One region of the Pseudoalteromonas sp. M8 genome, then DNA from elsewhere that is predicted to be linked to it. Evidence: predicted binding sites of a transcription regulator. Region 1 holds the regulator's gene; each other region holds the start of a gene.
What was found. The regulator sigma-54, encoded in region 1, starts transcription at its own class of promoters, with help from an activator protein. The targets are predictions, from matches to a motif close to GTTGGCACGNNNNTNGNNT.
Positions count from the first base shown of each region.

Region 2: GSF13_RS05500 (YggN family protein) is a predicted target of sigma-54. The motif match lies at 2,860-2,878, and genes of this name have one in related genera.
Region 3: glnA (glutamate--ammonia ligase) is a predicted target of sigma-54. The motif match lies at 3,837-3,855, and genes of this name have one in related genera.

Region 1 is NZ_CP047240.1:418,058-424,547, reverse strand. Features, by position in the region: gene GSF13_RS07020 (calcium/sodium antiporter) at 1-37, shown strand, start outside; gene GSF13_RS07015 (KpsF/GutQ family sugar-phosphate isomerase) at 47-1,018, shown strand; gene kdsC (3-deoxy-manno-octulosonate-8-phosphatase KdsC) at 1,018-1,569, shown strand; gene lptC (LPS export ABC transporter periplasmic protein LptC) at 1,566-2,120, shown strand; gene lptA (lipopolysaccharide transport periplasmic protein LptA) at 2,110-2,652, shown strand; gene lptB (LPS export ABC transporter ATP-binding protein) at 2,652-3,377, shown strand; gene GSF13_RS06990 (RNA polymerase factor sigma-54) at 3,424-4,923, shown strand; gene hpf (ribosome hibernation promoting factor) at 4,953-5,240, shown strand; gene ptsN (PTS IIA-like nitrogen regulatory protein PtsN) at 5,242-5,700, shown strand; gene rapZ (RNase adapter RapZ) at 5,693-6,490, shown strand, end outside.
Region 2 is NZ_CP047240.1:52,942-59,431, forward strand. Features, by position in the region: gene GSF13_RS05490 (DMT family transporter) at 1-442, opposite strand, end outside; gene GSF13_RS05495 (PLP-dependent aminotransferase family protein) at 549-2,000, shown strand; gene GSF13_RS05500 (YggN family protein) at 2,039-2,824, opposite strand; gene GSF13_RS05505 (hypothetical protein) at 3,113-3,298, shown strand; gene GSF13_RS05510 (cytochrome c) at 3,477-3,923, opposite strand; gene GSF13_RS05515 (DUF2721 domain-containing protein) at 4,025-4,489, opposite strand; gene GSF13_RS05520 (thioredoxin-like domain-containing protein) at 4,502-5,014, opposite strand; gene GSF13_RS05525 (YqaA family protein) at 5,121-5,549, shown strand; gene folX (dihydroneopterin triphosphate 2'-epimerase) at 5,589-5,951, opposite strand; gene folE (GTP cyclohydrolase I FolE) at 5,959-6,490, opposite strand, start outside.
Region 3 is NZ_CP047240.1:146,247-152,736, forward strand. Features, by position in the region: gene glnL (nitrogen regulation protein NR(II)) at 1-1,052, opposite strand, end outside; gene GSF13_RS05910 (DUF4124 domain-containing protein) at 1,599-2,105, opposite strand; gene glnA (glutamate--ammonia ligase) at 2,372-3,778, opposite strand; gene GSF13_RS05920 (penicillin acylase family protein) at 4,556-6,490, shown strand, end outside.

The sequences.
Region 1 (6,490 bases):
CGCAAGCTTCGTCGGTTATATTTACTACATCATTTAAGGAAGCCTTGTGACAACGAACCCATTTATTGATTCTGCAAATCAAGTTTTTGCTACCGAACTTGCAGCAATAGAAGAAGTGCAACAGTTTGTTGATCAGCAATTTGTAAAAGCCTGTGAAATTATGTTTGGCTGTCAAGGTCGCATCATCGTGATTGGCATGGGTAAGTCCGGCCACATCGGTAACAAAATCGCAGCGACACTCGCAAGTACTGGCAGCCCCGCATTTTTTGTTCATCCAGGTGAAGCAAGTCACGGCGACTTAGGTATGATCACCAAAGATGATGTGGTACTGATGATCTCCAACTCAGGGGAAACCCAAGAGGTGATCTCAATCCTACCTGTAATTAAGCGCTTAGGGGCCCCCGTTATTTCCATGACAGGCAACCCAAGCTCTACGATGGCTCGTAATGCGACGGTTCACCTTTGTGTTAAAGTATCAAAAGAAGCCTGCCCATTAGGACTTGCACCCACGGCAAGCACCACAGCTACGCTAGTGATGGGTGATGCGCTCGCGGTTGCGCTACTTGAAGCCAGAGGCTTTACGGCTGATGATTTTGCACTTTCCCACCCTGGTGGTAGTTTGGGAAGACGTCTACTGCTAACCGTTGCTGATGTCATGCATCAAGGGAATGCTATCCCTATGGTCAATAGTCATTGCACAGTTAAAGAAGCTTTATTTGAAATGTCCGCTAAAAGTTTAGGTATGACGGCAATCGTAGATGAAAGCTCGCAATTGCAAGGTATTTTTACCGATGGTGACTTGCGCCGTATTATCGAACAAAAGGTCGATATTCACACCACCCCAATCACGCAAGTGATGACGGCTAAAAGTACGACGGCACGCGCCGATATGCTCGCAGCTGAGGTACTCAATATTATGGAAACCAAACGGATTAACGGCTTGATTGTGGTGAACGAAAACAACATTCCAGTTGGCGCCTTGAATACGCAAGATTTACTTAGAGCGGGGGTGCTGTAATGCAATTTGAAGATTTATATCAGACGATTTCAACTGAAGCTTGGGAAAAAGCAAAACAAATCAAATTATTAATTTGCGATATTGATGGCGTATTCTCAGATGGCCGTATATACCTTGGTAACAATGGTGAAGAACTGAAAGCATTTAATACCAAAGACGGGTTTGGTATTAAGGCCTTGATTGATAGTGGTATCGAAGTCGCCGTTATCACAGGTAGACATTCACAAATAGTTCAGCAACGCATGACTAGTTTAAATGTAACTTATATTTACCAAGGTCAAGAAAACAAGTTAGTGGCATATGATGAACTGAAGACTAAGCTCAACCTTAATGATGACGAAATTGCATATATTGGTGATGATGGCCCAGATCTACCCGTAATGGAACGAGTTGGTTTTGCCGTTGCCGTCAATGATGCACATCCTCTTGTTAAACATATCGCCCATTACACGACCTTGATGCCAGGTGGCTTTGGTGCCGTGAGAGAACTAACTGATCTTCTAATGCTCAGCCAAAATCACTTATTGACTTCCAAAGGATCAAGTACATGACCGTATTGCGTGTCATCTTACTCATTGTTTTCGCTTCTTTAATGGTATGGATGTGGTCGCCCATGTTTAATCCATCAGAGGCGGATCCAGCAAAAGAAGATGAACCGTTAGCTAAACCCGATTATGTTGCAACCACGCTTCAGCAAACGACCTATAGTGAAAATGGCTTATTAAACTATCAGGTAACTGCTGATAAGATGGAGTTGTATCAAGATCTTGGCTTTAGTCACTTTGAAAAGCCCATTTTCACCTTATATAACGGTGAACAGAATTGGCAAATAAGCGCATTAGAAGCAACCCTATACGAAAACAACACCTTGATATTAGAGGGCAATGTGTTGGCAAAGAATTTAACGCCTAACGCCATGATCACGGATATCAATGCCGATAATGTAAGAGTTGAAATTAAGCAAAAATTGATGAAGTCGGAACACCCTGTCGTTATCAACGGTCCTAGTCTTAGGATCACAGGTAAAGGACTGCATGCGGATCTACAAAAGCAAGTGATCGAACTCATCAACCACACAAAGACAATTTATTATGACCAGTAAAATCATTAACAAACTAGTTTTCATCGGCTTGCTTGCAAGTTCTACTCTAGCAATTGCTGCAGAACAAAATGAAGTCATTATTGATGCTGGCCGTCAGCAAGCTCAACTGCAAAGCAACATCGGTATTTTTGAACAGAATGTTGTTATTATTCATGGCAACAGAAAGATAAATGCCGATCGCCTAGAGGTCCACCGTCGCGCGGAACTTGGCATTAACAAGCAACTGCTTGTGGCAACTGGCAGCCCTGCCACTTTTAGCGAACGTCAACCCGATGGCAACTTGCTAGAAGCCAAAGCAAATGAAATCCGTTACGACGTAGCGAAGGGAACCCTAGTGATTTCTGGTGATGCTGAAATCAATCAAACTGGGCAAAAAATCAATGCTCAAGTCATCACCTATGACATTGAAAAGCAATTGATCAGCGCTGAGCGCTCAGACCAAGAAGACTCTCGAGTAAGAACCATCCTTGTTCCTGTTGATGACAAAAAAGACGCTAAAGAGAAAAAAGCGCAGGAAGAAGGTAACAATTAATGAGCGAGCTCAAAGCAACTGGTCTAGCAAAGAGTTATAAAGGTCGTCAGGTCGTCAAAAATGTTGGTTTAAGTGTTCAGGCTGGCAGTATTGTAGGCTTATTAGGACCAAATGGTGCAGGTAAAACCACTACGTTCTACATGATTGTAGGGTTAGTACCAAGCGACAAAGGCTATATTCAGATTGATGACGAAGATATCACTTTGTTACCGATGCACAGCCGTGCACGACTTGGTATTGGCTATCTACCGCAAGAGTCTTCAATCTTTAGAAAACTCACGGTCTATCAAAATTTGATGGCGATTTTAGAAACTCGAAAAGACTTATCTAAAGTTGAAAGAGAAGCTGAACTAAACGAGTTACTGGATGAGTTTAATATTCAACACATTCGCGACTCACAGGGCATGGCATTGTCGGGAGGCGAAAGAAGACGAGTCGAAATTGCTCGCGCTTTAGCCGCAAACCCTAAGTTTATCCTGTTAGATGAACCTTTTGCTGGTGTTGATCCTATTTCGGTGTTAGATATAAAGACAATCATAGAGCACCTAAAAAACCGTGGTATCGGTGTGCTTATCACCGATCATAACGTTAGAGAAACACTGGACGTATGTGAAAAGGCCTACATCGTTTCACATGGTGAGTTAATCGCTGCAGGCACGCCAGAACATGTTTTGGCAGATCAAACCGTAAGAGATGTCTACCTAGGCGAACAATTCAAGCTATAGTTAAGACGTAGTATTAATAACTGTTAAAAAGGATTGTTAGAGATACATGAGGCAATCATTACAGCTGCGCATGGGGCAGCAACTTACAATGACTCCGCAACTGCAACAAGCCATTCGCTTGCTGCAGCTTAGTACATTGGATCTGCAACAAGAAATACAAGAAGCATTAGACAGCAATCCATTGTTGGAAGTGGAAGAAGGTGATAATACTGACGGCGAAAACGCTGACCAACACAGCCAAGAAAAGAGCCGTGCTGACGACAATCAAGATTCAGCCGATGAAACGCAGGTTAGTGACTATGAGATAGACTCAGATACCGCCATGAGCAAAGACACTGTGAGCGATGACCTTGCCATGGATGTCACTTGGGACGAGTATATGAGTGCAGCGCCTGCTGCAAGCTCAGGTCCACTTCCCGATGACGATAATGTTTATCAAGGGGAAACCTCTGAATCTCTCCACGATTATCTCATGTGGCAACTCGAACTGACACCATTTAGTCCAACAGATAGAGCTATTGCGATTGCGATTATTGAAGCGGTCGACCTGTCAGGCATTCTAACACTGTCTTGCGAAGACATTTTAGAAAGCATTAATGACGAGAATAGCGAAGAGCCTATTGAGCTAGATGAAGTCGAAGCCGTACTCAAACGCATTCAGCTTTTTGACCCTGTCGGTATCGCAGCGCGTAGTTTACAAGAATGCTTATGCATTCAGCTCAACCAATTCGCCCCAGATACCCCATGGATTGCCGAAACAAAAATGATCCTGACAGAGCATATCGACTTGCTTGCCAGCCGTGACTATCGAACTTTGGCTAAGAAAACGCGCCTTAAAGAAGCCGATCTCAAAGAGGTCATGACGTTAATACATAGCCTTAACCCAAAGCCTGCGGCAAGCATTATTCATGAAGAGCCTGAATATGTGATCCCTGACGTATCGGTGAAAAAAGTAAAAGGTCGTTGGGTCGTAGAGCTAAATCCTGATGCTATGCCTAAAATAAGAGTAAATGACCATTACGCTGCGATGTCTAGAACGGCGAAATCCAGTACGGATAGTCAGTTTATTCGCTCACATTTACAAGAAGCAAAGTGGTTTATTAAAAGCTTAGAAAGCCGAAATGATACTTTATTAAAAGTTACCAATTGCATTGTGCAACAACAACAGGCATTCTTTGAACATGGCCCCGAAGCAATGCGCCCTATGGTGCTAAATGATGTTGCTGAAATGGTTGAGATGCATGAGTCCACAATTTCCCGTGTGACAACACAAAAATACATGCATACACCTCGGGGAATATTTGAGCTGAAGTATTTCTTCTCTAGCCATGTAAGTACGGAAAATGGAGGTGAGTGCTCTTCTACAGCAATTAGAGCACTTATCAAAAAGCTGATAGCTGCAGAGAATACCGCGAAGCCATTGAGTGACAGCAAAATTGCAGATATCTTAGCTGAGCAAGGAATTAAGGTAGCGAGACGTACGATTGCAAAATATCGTGAATCCCTAGCCATTCCACCGTCAAATCAGCGTAAAAGCTTGATATAAGACGTAAAACCCAAGAAGGAAAAATGCTTATGCAACTAAATCTAACTGGTCGCCATGTAGAAATTACTGACTCATTAAGAGACTATGTCACCAACAAGTTTGCGAAGCTAGAAAGGCACTTTGATCATATCAATAATGTGCATGTGATCCTTGATGTCGAGAAACTAGTACAAAAAGCAGAAGCAACATTACACGTAAACGGCGGCGAGCTATTTGCATCAACAGAGCATCAAGATATGTATGCCGCAATTGATGGCCTTATCGACAAGCTAGATCGTCAAGTTATTAAACACAAAGAGAAGCTCACTCGACACTAAGATGAAATTAAGTGAATTAGTGAACAAGGACTGCAGTAAAGCTGCGGTCCTTTTTAATAGCAAAAAACGTATTTTAGAATACATCAGCGAACTGGCTCATAGCCAAATTCCAAATACCAGTCAGCATGCTATCTTGGACGCCTTAATGGCGCGAGAGAAATTAGGCAGCACAGGGATCGGTAAAGGCATTGCCATTCCCCATGGTCGACTTGAAGGTTTGGATAAAATCCTTGCAATGGTGCTTGTCAGCGAGCAAGGGATCCAGTTTGAAGCCATAGATAAGCAGCCTGTCGATATTTTTGTCGCGTTCATCGTACCTGAAGGTGATAATCAACAACACCTGAAGACCTTAGCGGCGATTGCTGATACACTCAAAGACAAGTCTTTTTGCAAAATGCTTAGGCAAGCAAAAAGTGATGATGAGTTATATGCAGTGATCCAAGGTGAACTTGATGAGTGATGAAGAAAAAGGACTCGAGCTTATCATTATCAGTGGCCGCTCAGGCTCTGGTAAATCTGTAGCGCTTCGAGTATTGGAAGACTTAGGCTACTATTGTGTGGATAACATTCCAGTCAATTTGCTACCGTCTTTAGTCCGCAGTGTTTCGGACAATTATAATAAAATTGCAGTCAGTATTGATGTTAGAAACTTACCTAAAGAACAGGACGAGTTTAATGACATTCTTGAATACTTACCAGGCTTTGCCAAACCTACCCTGTTTTATTTAGACAGTGACGATCAAACCCTGATAAAGCGCTTCTCAGAAACACGACGTTTGCACCCTCTTTCACTGCATAATCTTCCATTAGATGTTGCGATAAAGAAAGAACGGGAATTGTTAGACGTGCTGATCACTCGCGCCGATTTTCTCATTGATACTACAGGCCTGAGCGTTCATCAACTTGCAGAAGATATCCGCGAAAAAATCTTAGGTAAAAAAGACAAACAACTCATTATTACCTTTGAATCTTTCGGCTTTAAACACGGCATCCCAAAACAAGCGGATTACGTTTTTGATGCGCGCTTTTTACCCAACCCACATTGGGAGCCTGAGCTTAAGCCGCTAACTGGCTTAGATCAGCCAGTCAAAGACTATTTGTCGAGTCACAGCATCGTGCAAAAGTTTACTTGGCAGATCCAAACCTTCGTACAAACTTGGTTACCACACTTAGAGCGTAACAATCGCAGTTATCTAACGATCGCAATAGGATGTACAGGTGGGCAACATCGCTCGGTATACTTAGCGCAA
Region 2 (6,490 bases), 370 kb from region 1:
CCTCGCTTTGCAAATCAAATGCGACCAAGTCGTGCCAAAACAAGCTGACTATCCCAAGCGTGCCCAGTGATGCACCAAAGTAAATTCGCTTTGCAATCGGTTTGGCAAAAAACAACTTAGTGTTGACGATGTTAACGACCAATAATAATGAAAATGCAATTGATGCCATCGCTGACGTTAAATGTGCCTGAGCCCAATATAAGAAGAGATAGTTAGCACCAAAATTACACAGCGCTAAGAGGATGAAAAAGCCGTGATCTCGGCGAGAAAATCGCATTGGCACACGCTTATAGATGACAAACGCCCACATACAAACCGCGGCGAGGCCAAAGCGGTAAAACAGCGACACAAACTCGTTGATGCTGCCAAGTTGATATTCAATGGCAAGCCATGTTGATCCCCAAATCAACACAGTGATGGCGTAAAGAAATAGATTTTTCATGATCGGCTCTAGATTCAAACAGCAGTGGAAGTCTGTAGTTTACGCTGTTATTCTGTATAAGCTATATACAGAATTTGCTAATTTATACCTATACAGATGATTGCTTATGAGTACCGTTATTCAACGCCAACATTCCGCCTTTCTCTATCAGCAGGTGATCCAAATGATCTTGTCGATGGCAGAACAAGAGTCTATTTTACCGGGCGAAAAGCTTCCCTCATTGCGTGTTATGGCGCAAAACTTAAATGTCAGTATCCCAACGGTAAAGCAGGCCTATCAAGCACTTGAAGATCAAGGAAAAGTCATTGCCAAAGAGAAGTCCGGCTACTTTTTATGCCACAGAGCTTCGCACAACGACTCACCGAAGCGTGCACGATTGCCCGCCAAACCTGTAGTGGTGAACAAGCAGGCGTTGATTGAACAAGTGTATAAGGGGATCCATCAGCCACATGCAATCCCCTTAGGTATCGCCAACCCCATCGCCATTGCTGGTACTGAGCAGGTTCTTGCCAAAATTATGCGCCGCGCAATGAAAGAAGCAGGGAACGAACTCATTAATTATGGCCCTATGGACGGTTTAGATAGCTTAAAAAAGCAAATCGTGCGGCGTTATTTGGATATGGGTTTAGCAATAGACATGGATGAAGTGGTGATCACCAATGGCGCGCAAGAAGCATTGGCGATTGCGTTACAAGCGGTAACCAAGCCCGGAGACGTGATAGCGATTGAATCTCCCTGTTATTTTGGCATTGTTGAGCTGGCTGAAAACTTAGGGTTAAAGGCCATTGAAATACCTGTTTGCCCAGATGATGGCATTTGGCTGAGCGACCTTGAACGGGCACTTGAAAAGCATGATATTCGAGCGTGTGTGTTTTCTACCAGTATTAGTAACCCGCTTGGTAGTTTTATGCCTGATACGAGACGTGCGCAGCTGGTGGCGCTATTAGAGCAACGTGACGTGGTGTTGATAGAAGACGATGTGTATGGCGATTTATATTTTACCGAGCAGCGTGGCATTCCGGCACAAGCATTTAGCCAAAAGGGCTTAGTGATCACATGTGCGTCATTTTCAAAAACCGCAGCGCCTAGCTATCGGGTGGGTTGGATGGTCGCCAGTCAATTTAGTGCAAAAGCAAAGCGCATAAAACGTGCGTTGAGTTGCTCATCATCTTTAATGAATCAATGGGCACTGGCGGATTTTCTCAGCTCCGGAGGCTACGAGCGCCATTTAAAGTTGGTCCGTAAACGGTTAATTGAGAATCGAGACCGTATGATCCAAGCGGTGAATGTTGCATTTGGTAGTGAGGTAAGAGTCAGTCGCCCGCAAGGCGGTTGTGTGCTGTGGTTAGACTTAGGTAAGCACGTCGATGGTGCCTTGTTGTTCCAAAAAGCCCTGGAGTGTGGGATCAGTATTACGCCTGGTACGCTATTTAGTGCCAGCAAAAAGTATCAAAATTGTATACGTATCAGTTATGGCTTGCCGTGGGATGCGTCGGTAGAGCAAGCGATTAAAACGCTGGGGCAGCTGGCTGATGCACAAAGGAAAGGGTTGGCATAACGTACCCTTAATTAAATGTAAGTTATGCCAACGTCAGATTATTTAAATTTAAACAGTTGGTACTCTGACATGGCGGGGATAGACTTTGCGACAATGGCTTCGTTTTTCGCGATTTGCTCAAAGTCGCCACACAGTGCGTCGGCTTTTTTCTCAATAGATTCTGCCTGTTGTTCAACTTTGGTTTCGATTTGTGTTGCGAAGTTTTCCATACGTTGTTCAAAGCTGCTCATATCACCGTTTGCATCTGACATTTCGTTGCCAATCGCAACCAGTAAGCTACCTATCGATTGCATCATGGCACCTTGTACTGCGGTCTCGATTTTTTCTTCAAACTGATTATCAAAATTTTGGCCAAACTCATCAAAGGTTTGCTTGCCCATCACAAACGCACCTTGCTGATAAAACGTATTTTGCACTTCTGTTTCAAGATCATCGATCACAGCATGGATGCTATCTAAACTGGTTAAATTAAAGGTGTGTGCCACTTCATTAAGGGCGACGCCCGCTAGTTTTATGCCTTCAAAAGCAATATCAGCCACTTGTGGTAGGCGGCCTCTTAGTTCATCACCATATTGCGTGAGCATCTTTTTTTGCTGTGTATTAAGTGCGATGCGCTCGCCATTGAGTGTCAGTTCGCCAAGGTTGTTGATCTCAGCTGTTTTGTTTTTGGCCGTTGTGATCACCAAGTTATCAGGTGTGATCCTAACGTCATTCTGAAATTCTACTTCACAATTGTCACCGCTAAACGTGATGTTATTTTTTTCGTGTGCAGCGACGGTGGTTGTCATCATTGTTGCTGCTGTTAGTAGTAAAATTTTATTCATGGTCGATCCTTATTGGCTCAGTTTCATGATTGTTGTTACAAGAACAGTGCCAAATATAAACCCAAGTAAAATCAATATATTGTGTTATATTGTTGAAAGTTAATGTGCTCTAAAAGTGATGAAATTGACTAAAATATAGTTGTTTTTGTCAAAATGAATTAGGCGATAAAAAATTTTTATTGTAAGGATAAGAAACTCTCACTTTTCAGAATGACAATTTAGCGCTAAATAGTGATCTTGAGAGACGGCTCTCATTTTATTAATGACTATTTTATTTTGGAGTTAGTTGTGGGTAAGACATTCTCTTACGATGCGCTTGATGATGATTTTGCAGACGATGAATTTGAAAAGTTGGGTCGTAACCAACATGACAAGCAAAAGCGTAAAGTCAAAAGAAAGCTAGACGACTACTTAGAGCAAAAACGCCTACGTAGAAATCTAGGCGATGATGATTTCGACTATATTGATGACTGATCATTAAACGTCATCTACGAGTCTAGCACTGACAGTAATTCAATTTGGCTGTGTGATTAAGCAGGGCTGTGGGTTACTCAATGCGATGTCTGAGTTATTGTGTCGTTGGTGATAGCCAAGCAAGTGACGAGATATTCAGATAGTAAGCAGCCGCAAATATGCGGCTGTTTTGTTTTGATTAATCTTTAAAAGATTTATGGCAGTCTTTACAGCCTTTTGCCCAATCTTTAAATGCAGAAGCAATCAGCTTTTTGTCGCCAGAGTCAGCTGCAACAGCCAGTGCTTGAGCATACTCGGCAAATTGCTTGGCTTTACCATCGAACTCAGTTCTGTTTGACCAAACGGCTGGTAGGGCATCAGTATTGCCTTTGTCAGAACCGTCGATAAATGCTTCCCAAGGCATTTGCGATAATTGCGCAGCGTTGTGAGCACGTTGCTTAAATACTTCAGCATCAAATGGTACTTTGCCTTTTAGCATGTCGCCCATATTACCAATCTGGAAACGGATCAATTGGAAAGACGCTTGGCGGTATTCAATTGCATCTTCAGCCGATTCAAACATAGTGTTAGCTTGCGCTGTTGCTGCAAGACAGCTAAATAGTGTGACGGTAAGTAGTTTCTTCATAGTAAACCCCTAATATTTTTCCCTATTTTCAATGTAAATTACAAATATAATCAAACAATTGCGATAAGTGCCCTGTGACGGAGGCAACTAGTTTTAAATAATCAACTCTCGATGTCTTTGAATATCATGCCTCTGCGCATACTGCGGGTGGCTAAAAAGATTTCTCCCAGCAAAGAGACAAATGCGCCAATAAGCAGCACCATAGCGGCGATAAAACAAGACGATAACGTAATGCCCAATGGCATACTGTACAAGTGTGACATGAACAGCAGCATAACCACTGCACACACAAGCAACGCACTGAGTACACTCATGCTAAATGCAACGTGAATAAAACGAGACCGTTTTAACAGTGCGCGCATTTCACGGCTAAAGTGCATTTTGAGCTCTTCATCTTGCGTGGTATTGATCTTGCGATCAAGTAAACGCGCCCTATCCGTGATCCGTGCTAAGCGGTTTGATAGTACCCCTAAGGTCGCAGCAATACCCGTAATTAAAAATACAGGGGCAACGGCGGTTTGGATAACTTTGGCCATCGTGAGAATGCTAACGACCTCTGGATTCATATAATTACCTCGTTAATTCCAGTTTAGTTTTGATAAGGTGTTGGGTTGCTCACCGATGAGGGTTTGCATCACTCGGTTGCGTTCATCAAGCAAGATGACTCTAGGAATACCTTTGTTGGCATACGTGCTGTAGATATCTCGATTGGGATCGGCAACAAAATGGATGGGCAATTGCATGGTTTCGTTGAATTGCTCAAGTGTAGTGTTAGTTTCTTCTCGGCCAATAGCAACGATGGTTAACTCGGCCTGGGTGAGTAATTCAGATTGTTTTAGTTCACTCAATAAGCGTTGCGAATCGGAGCACCAAGTCGCGAATAAAACCACCAGCTTTTTGTGATTAGCATCGAACCTAACAGCTTGGTTTTTGATATCCGTCAATTGCAAATGTTTAAAGGAGTCGCCGGTGTGGATATAGGTCTGATAGCCATCATCTGCCCGTGGTAGCGCTTCGTTTGAGGCCTTGCAGTCACTAAATCCGGTGGTGAGAACGGTACTAAGTAGTAACATTTTTATTGTTGTTTTCATGTCTATTCCTTGTTTCCGTGTCTGTGTTTTTGAACTCTTGCGCGCATTTCAGTATATTGCCCCACTTAGATGATTTCTTAAAGTCCAATTTCTTATAGCCGTTGATATGATTTACCTTTCTTTATTTGGGCTTGCTTTTATTGCCGCAACATTATTACCTGCGTCGTCGGAGCTGGCGCTGAGTGGGCTCGTTGTGAAACAGCAAGGCGAACTGGTTTGGTTATGGCTGGCTGCGACAATGGGTAATTTACTTGGTAGCTGTGTGAACTACTATCTTGGTTGGTTTATCGCTAAGTGGCGAGATAAGCGCTGGTTTCCGGTTTCTCAACAGCAATATGATAAGGCTTGTGGGCTATTTAATCGTTACGGTAAGTTTTCATTGCTATTTGCTTGGCTACCCATAGTCGGAGATCCTTTGACTGTGGTAGCGGGGTCTTTACGAACCTCTTTTGGGTGGTTTTTTGTGTTAGTCGCGCTCGGTAAAGGCGCTCGTTATGCACTGGTGATTTACCTTGCCTTACAGGTGATTTCTTAACACCAGAAGGCAAGGAAGTGAATATCAGGGTCTTATCGCTTAGCTTCTATACCAATCAAGCGTGAGTGACACTGAGTCAGCAAACCGTAAAGCGTGCGGTTTATCTACGGTGACTTTTGCATATGTCACGTCTTGATGTTGATGACATTCAGCAAGTATGTCAGCCACTAATTTCTCAAGTAACAAAAAATGCCCTTCTTCTACTAGCGTGATGATTGCCTTGGTCACGGTTTTGTAATTAAGCGCGTGAGCCACGTTATCATGATCTAAACATGCCGTATCCGCTGGGTAGTGAATCTCAATATTGATCACGACATCTTGCTTTTTCTCCCGCTCCTCGGGATTAAAACCAATAAAGGTACGTAGCCTTAAATTCGTCACCTTAATAATGGCATTCGACATAGCGTGCTTATCCTTTCACTAGCTGTAAAAATTCGTTGCGGGTTTTGGGGTCGCTTCTGAAGTTACCAAGCATGACAGACGTTCGCATACTAGAGTTTTGTTTTTCAACGCCACGCATCATCATACACATATGTTTGGCTTCAACGATCACGCCAACGCCTTTTGCACCGGTGACTTCCTCAACGGCCTTGGCGATTTGATGAGTTAGCTGCTCTTGGATTTGAAAACGTCGGGCAAACATATCAACAATGCGGGCAAATTTAGACAAGCCGAGCACTTTACCGTTAGGTATATAAGCGATGTGACAACGGCCAACGAAAGGCAGAAGGTGATGCTCACACATAGAGTACAACTCTATATCTTGGATCAGCACCATGTCATCGGCATCCGAGCTGAATACCGCGTTATTGGTGATTTCATCCAGTGTTTGACGGTAGCCCTGAGTCAGATATTCCATCGCTTTCGCTGCGCGCTTGGGTGTGTCTAATAATCCTTCGCGGTCTGCATCTTCACCCACGGCTTCAATAATCGTTTTATAA
Region 3 (6,490 bases), 270 kb from region 1:
AAGGGAAGGTAGATACTGAACTCAGTGTGTCCTGGCCAACTATCGCATTCGATAAATCCTTGGTGTTGCTCTACCAAAGTTTGCGCGATAGAGAGCCCAAGTCCAGAGCCTCCTTCTTTATTCGTGATCATCGGAAAGAACAATGTCTCTTTTACCTCATCGGCGATCCCTGGACCGTTGTCGCTGATACGGATGAGTAATGCTTTTTTCAATAGTCGCTCACCATGATGAAGACGGTGTTTAATACGCGTTGTTATGGTGATCGTACCGTCATGCTGTAGCGCTTGTTGAGCATTGCGTAGCATATTCAGCAGAACCTGCTGAATTTTGGCTTGATCTATCACGATAGCCGGAATACTGGGATCATAATCTTTTACCAAGGTGATATCGGCATCGCGCTCCAAGGTGGTTAACTTTATCACCGATTCTAACGCCTGATGGATATTACACGGCTCTTTTTGTGGTAACTGATTGGGTCCAAGCAGTTTATCTACCAACTCGCGTAATCTATCTGCTTGCTCAATAATGAGCGTGGCACATTCTTCCCGTTCTTGTTGATCAGTTTCATACTGCAATAATTGCGCCGCACCGCGGATCCCACCAAGTGGATTTTTTATTTCATGGGCAAGACTGCGAATGAGGTTTCGAGCTGCTTGAAATTGGTGCATTTGATTGGATGCTTGGTCATAACGCAGGGCATCATCAACACGGCGACATTCCACTAAAATGAACGCCTCTTCTGCAAGGTAAACTCGTCTGGCATGCAGACTTAGTGTCGCAACACGATTATCTACAAACACCACGTCTACCCTGTGTTGCTGGCAGTCTACACCATCTTGTAGCACGTATTTAGAGAGCCGTGGCAAGTCTATATGATGATGATTAAACACACTATCAACCGCCAGCCCAACAAGCCGTTTAGTGCTGAGTCCCAGTAGTTCACTACTGCTGTAATTGGCATAGTGGATCATTAAATTTTGATCGAGCACTAAAATCGCGGTTGAGAGAGATTGCCAAACTTTATCCAAGTCAATCGAGTTATGTTGATCCATATATGTTCACCGTGCACCAATGTGGTGCAATGAGAATAGCATAGCTTTGCATCCATTGGATTAAATTATTACCTGAGCTCAGAAACTAGGGGTTTTCGAACTCGTATCCTAAACTTGGTATTAATAAAGCATGCCAACTTTAAGGTGCCCACATTATTAATGCTTTGTTTCAAAAAATACATCTAGCTTGTGCTTGCGGGGGAGCCTGTTTGTCACGTTCTGCATGAGTGGTTGTGACTTTCAAGGCGCTAGGTATGTTACCGAGTATACGGGTTGCTTTCCTCCTTACACCGCTAATTTACATCGGGCTACGAATGGCGAGAAAACCACCCTTACAGGCGTAATGCGGGTCGTTCAACCTAACTGGCGAGATAAATATCTACTGCAAACAAAGGCTGAAGTCTACTATCAAATCCAGGTGGGTGAGCAAAGGTTGTGGATTGAACACAATGAAATGTCGAGTTTGGCCTCCTCAATAGCAGGAGGGATGAGTATGGTGTGTTTGCAACTACTGGTTAAAAGTCAGTGTAGGTAAGCAATATCGCTCTAATTATTCACGGTATTGCGGTGCAAAAAGAACTTATGAGCATCGCTTTGGGCGACTAACATACCTTTTTGATTAAACACTTTCATAACCAAAGAGTGCTCGCCACGATTGATACCACGCAAAGAAAACTGAGTATTACTTTGTTTTGGCCCTGTGGCTGTTCCGTTGAGAAAGAGTTGCACGCTTAGTCCTTGGGTAAATCTTGGCTCTATGGTGCCAGTTACGTATACACTGCCACTATTATCACGGATTGTTTGCTCATGCTCAGGAGAAGTGATTTTAGCTGTATATTGAATCGTTGGTGTTGTATCCGTTTGTTCGAGAATTTTAGTATCAACACTTGGCATGGTTAAAGCGCTGGCGTTGAGTTTGACTTCTTTTGAACCTGGTTGCGGTACATCCGAATAGACCCAATGGCCGTTTTTGTCTTTCCAGCGATAGATTTTTGGCTTGGACTCTGCTGCAGCATCAATGCTTGTTAGGGTTAGCGTCATGCTAACCGACATTATAAGAAACCACTGACGCACCACAACTCTCCACAGTAAACTACTGTTCATACTTTAGTATAGTGTTGTTGGAATTGCGAGTTACAAATGAGTAACTCCGATAATAAATTTATTCGAGATATTTAATTTAACCTTTTGAATTAAATTAAAAAAGCCCGTAATTACGGGCTTGAGAACACATATGATTAAGAGTGCCAGAAACGCATAATGAGTTTTGGCTCTACAAGCTCAATACCGCGGTACTGAGCGTAGTAGTCTGTTAGCGATTAAACGCTGTAGTACATTTCGAACTCAACTGGGTGAGTTGTCATGTTTAATTTTTCAACTTCTTTCGACTTAAGTGTGATGTACGCATCGATTAGGTCGTCAGTGAATACGCCACCTTGAGTTAAGAACTCACGGTCAGCATCTAGAGAAGCAAGCGCTTCGTCAAGTGATGCTGCAACTGTTGGGATTTCTGCTGCTTCTTCCGCTGGTAGGTCGTACAAATCTTTGTCCATTGCATCGCCAGGGTGGATCTTGTTGCGGATACCGTCAAGACCAGCCATCAACTGCGCTGCGAAAGCTAGGTATGGGTTAGCCGCAGGATCTGGGAAGCGTACTTCGATACGACGACCCTTTTCTGATGGGATCACCGGGATACGGATTGATGCTGAGCGGTTACGTGCTGAGTATGCAAGCATAACTGGCGCTTCAAACCCTGGTACTAGACGCTTATAAGAGTTTGTTGCTGGGTTAGTGAATGCATTGATTGCTTTAGCATGCTTAATGATACCACCAATGTAGTAAAGCGCTTCTTCAGATAGACCGCCGTACTTGTCGCCTGCGAAGATGTTCTTGCCGTCTTTAGCAAGTGATTGGTGGCAATGCATGCCTGAACCGTTATCACCAACGATTGGCTTAGGCATAAAGGTTGCTGTCTTACCGTATAGGTGAGCCATGTTGTGGATAACGTACTTCATCTCTTGGATTTCGTCTGCTTTAGTTACCATAGTATTAAAGCGAGTCGCAATCTCATTTTGACCAGCAGTTGCTACTTCGTGGTGGTGCGCTTCAACAACGTGGCCCATCTCTTCAAGTACTAAACAAGTAGCTGCACGCCAATCATTAGACGAATCTACCGGTGCTACTGGGAAGTAACCACCTTTTACGCCAGGACGGTGACCTGTGTTACCACCTTCGTAGTCTTTGTCTGAGTTCCAAGCCGCTTCTTCAGCATCAATTTTGTACATTGAGCCAGACATGTCAGTTTTAAATTTAACATCGTCAAACAAGAAGAACTCTGGCTCAGGACCGAATAATACGGTGTCTGCAATACCCGTTGAACGCATGAACTCTTCAGCGCGTTTAGCTACTGAACGTGGGTCACGCTCGTAACCTTGGTGTGTGTTTGGTTCAACCACGTCACAACGGACGATAAGGGTTGTTTCTTCTGCGAACGGGTCTAGCTTAGCACTTTCTGCGTCAGGCATAAGTACCATGTCAGATTCGTTGATGCCTTTCCAACCAGCGATAGATGAGCCATCAAACATTTTGCCGTCTTCAAAGAAGTCTTCATCGGCTTGATGATGCGGGATCGATACGTGTTGTTCTTTACCTTTTGTATCTGTGAAACGTAAGTCAACAAATTTTACGTCGTGCTCTTTAATAAAATCTAAAACCGATTGTGACATGTGTCCTCCGACTCGTTGGGTTATTTTTTGCTGCAATGTACTGCAATTGCACCTTGATAAGCGTTAATCGTGCCAATTGTTTAACTGTTTGATTTTTAGTGATTTATTTAAATTTACTGATCTGTGAACGGATGTTTTGCACTAAATTGGTGCGTAAGTGTTCCATGGTGGTGCGTAATATTTTTCCTGACAACGACACTTTCCATTTCTGTTGTAGTTGATATTGATTAAATGCTCAAGGTATCAAGATATCGAATAGCTAAAAGTTGCTCGAGTATATTCAGTTGTCTGCACTAATGGTGGTCTGGTATTGAGCAGAAAATTGAAATTAATTTCTAAATTTATAGAAAAAATACATTCTAAATATTGCATATAAAGCACCTTTCTTTAGGTATTTAATCGAAACTTTTCTTTGCTCATTAACTGCTTCTTAGATTAATTTTTACATCTTTTGTTTATATACGCTAACACCAAAGAGCCCGCATTTTATAGGCGACTTTTTGTTCACCATTTATTTGTCTGTATTTAGGTGAATGATACTGCATGTGAGGAAGTTGTATGTACATTATGCAATTTTGTATTTCTCAATTGTGTCCTGTGTGTTAATTGTGTTAATCGAGTTAATTTTTGTTTTGTTTTTTGTGTTGATCGGTTTCATTTTTTGGGTACTATGTACCTGATATTAATAAGTTGAGTCTAATGTTAAAGGGGCTACTTGATGCACTCTAATAGGCTAAATTTTCGTTTGTTACTGTTGATATGCAAGGAAGAAGTAAGGTGTTTTCTCGAGAGTCATTAGCATTAAGATTTGTTATTTTAGTATTTATTCCCCTCATTATAATCATCTCTTATTTTTACTTAGACGAGAGAGAAACTTTACCTCTGGATAATATCACATTAAGCGATAGCGCTTTGAGTAACAAAGTGAGTATCTCTAGAGATAAGTACGGAGTTCCAAATATAAGCGCGAAAAGTGATCATGATGCTTTTTTCGCTATGGGATATGTTCAAGCTCAAGATCGGCTTTGGCAAATGGAGTTACAGCGCCGATTAATTAAAGGTACTTTGAGTGAGGTCTTTGGAGCATCAACAATTGAGCGTGATAAATATATGCGTACTTTGGGGCTTGCTGATGCTGCAAAAGAGGCGCTAAAAAGTTTAGGGAAGCGGGAAAAAGGCATCTTAGTTGCCTTCTCTGAAGGAGTGAATGCGTATATCAGAGATTCTGAAAACCTACCAATTGAGTTTAGGGTTTTTGGTGTCGTTGCTTCAAATTGGTCTCCTGAAGATTCATTAATGGTAGGTAAGCTACTTTCTTACTCTCTGAGTTTTGCTGCTAATTATGAACGCGCCAGAGTACAAGCTGCCGCTAAATTACCAGTGGACTATTTACACTCAATCTATCCAGAGCTTAATGATCAGCAATCTTTATCAGAGGATATATCACGTGTCGCTAAATTGGATGAGACGTTAAGCCAGTTAGCGAGTATCGAAGAAGCTTTATTGCTAGAGCATGGGATTGGAGGCAAATTTGCCGGGAGTAACGCTTGGGTAATTTCTGGGGAGTTAAGTGCTTCGGGCGATGCGATGTTGGCGAATGATCCTCATCTCTCTTTCCAAATGCCTTCATTATGGTATCGAGCGTCTTTGTTAGGCGGCGAAGTAAACGCATCAGGTATGACCATTCCAGGATTGCCTGTAATTGTATTTGGACATAATGCTCATATTGCTTGGGGCGGTACTAACATGCCCGCGGATACGCAAGATTTGGTCATAGTGGACCTTAATCGAGGAGGGAATTCTGCAGGAGAGAAAATTGTTCAAAGGGTAGAGGAGATCGCGGTTAAGGCTGACTTCCCAGCTCAATTTAGAAAAGCCCCAGAGACTATAAAACATACGGTTGCACAATCAAAATATGGGCCTATTCTAGATTATAGTGCTGGCGCGTCTCATGGGTATGCACTGAGATGGACAGCTTTAAATGACAGTGATACTTCTATTTCTGCCTTGATCGACCTGAATTATGCTTCTAATTGGGAAGAGTTCAGGAATGCGCTCCAGCTTCTTATCACGCCGACAATCAATTTTGTTTATGCAGATCGCCTAGGCAATATAGGCCTCAATAGCGCGGGTAAAGTTCCGCTTCGCAAAAAACATTCTGGAGCCATACCTGTTAATCAGTATGAGTTTGAATGGACTGGGTACATTCCTTGGGAAAGTATGCCAACGGAATTCAACCCTAAAAAAGGCTATATCATTAATGCCAACCAAAAACATGTCTCTGAGGATTATCCTTACTTCATTTCTATGGACTGGGCTCCTTCATATAGAGCGGAACGTATAGCGTCTCTTATAGAAGGTGAGTTAAAGCGAGGACACAAACTTTCCATCGATACTTTCCGGAGTATTCAAGGTGATGTACTTGACTTAGGAGCGATAGATCTACTCAACCTTCTTAGAAATGACTATCCAAATCTGAAGCCTTTACTTGGTGAGCTACTACATTGGGATGGAGATTATAAATCTGACCCTGACGTTGGTGCTATATACCAAGTCATGATCAGAAATTTAAAAGTCAAATTATTCCATTCACAAAGTCTTGCTACACAATTTGGTGGCGGGCTAACCGCATCTAGTCTAACCGACAAACAGTTATTGCTCGCCTTACAAGACCATGAATTATGGTGTTCTGACACTTCAGAAAAATGTACA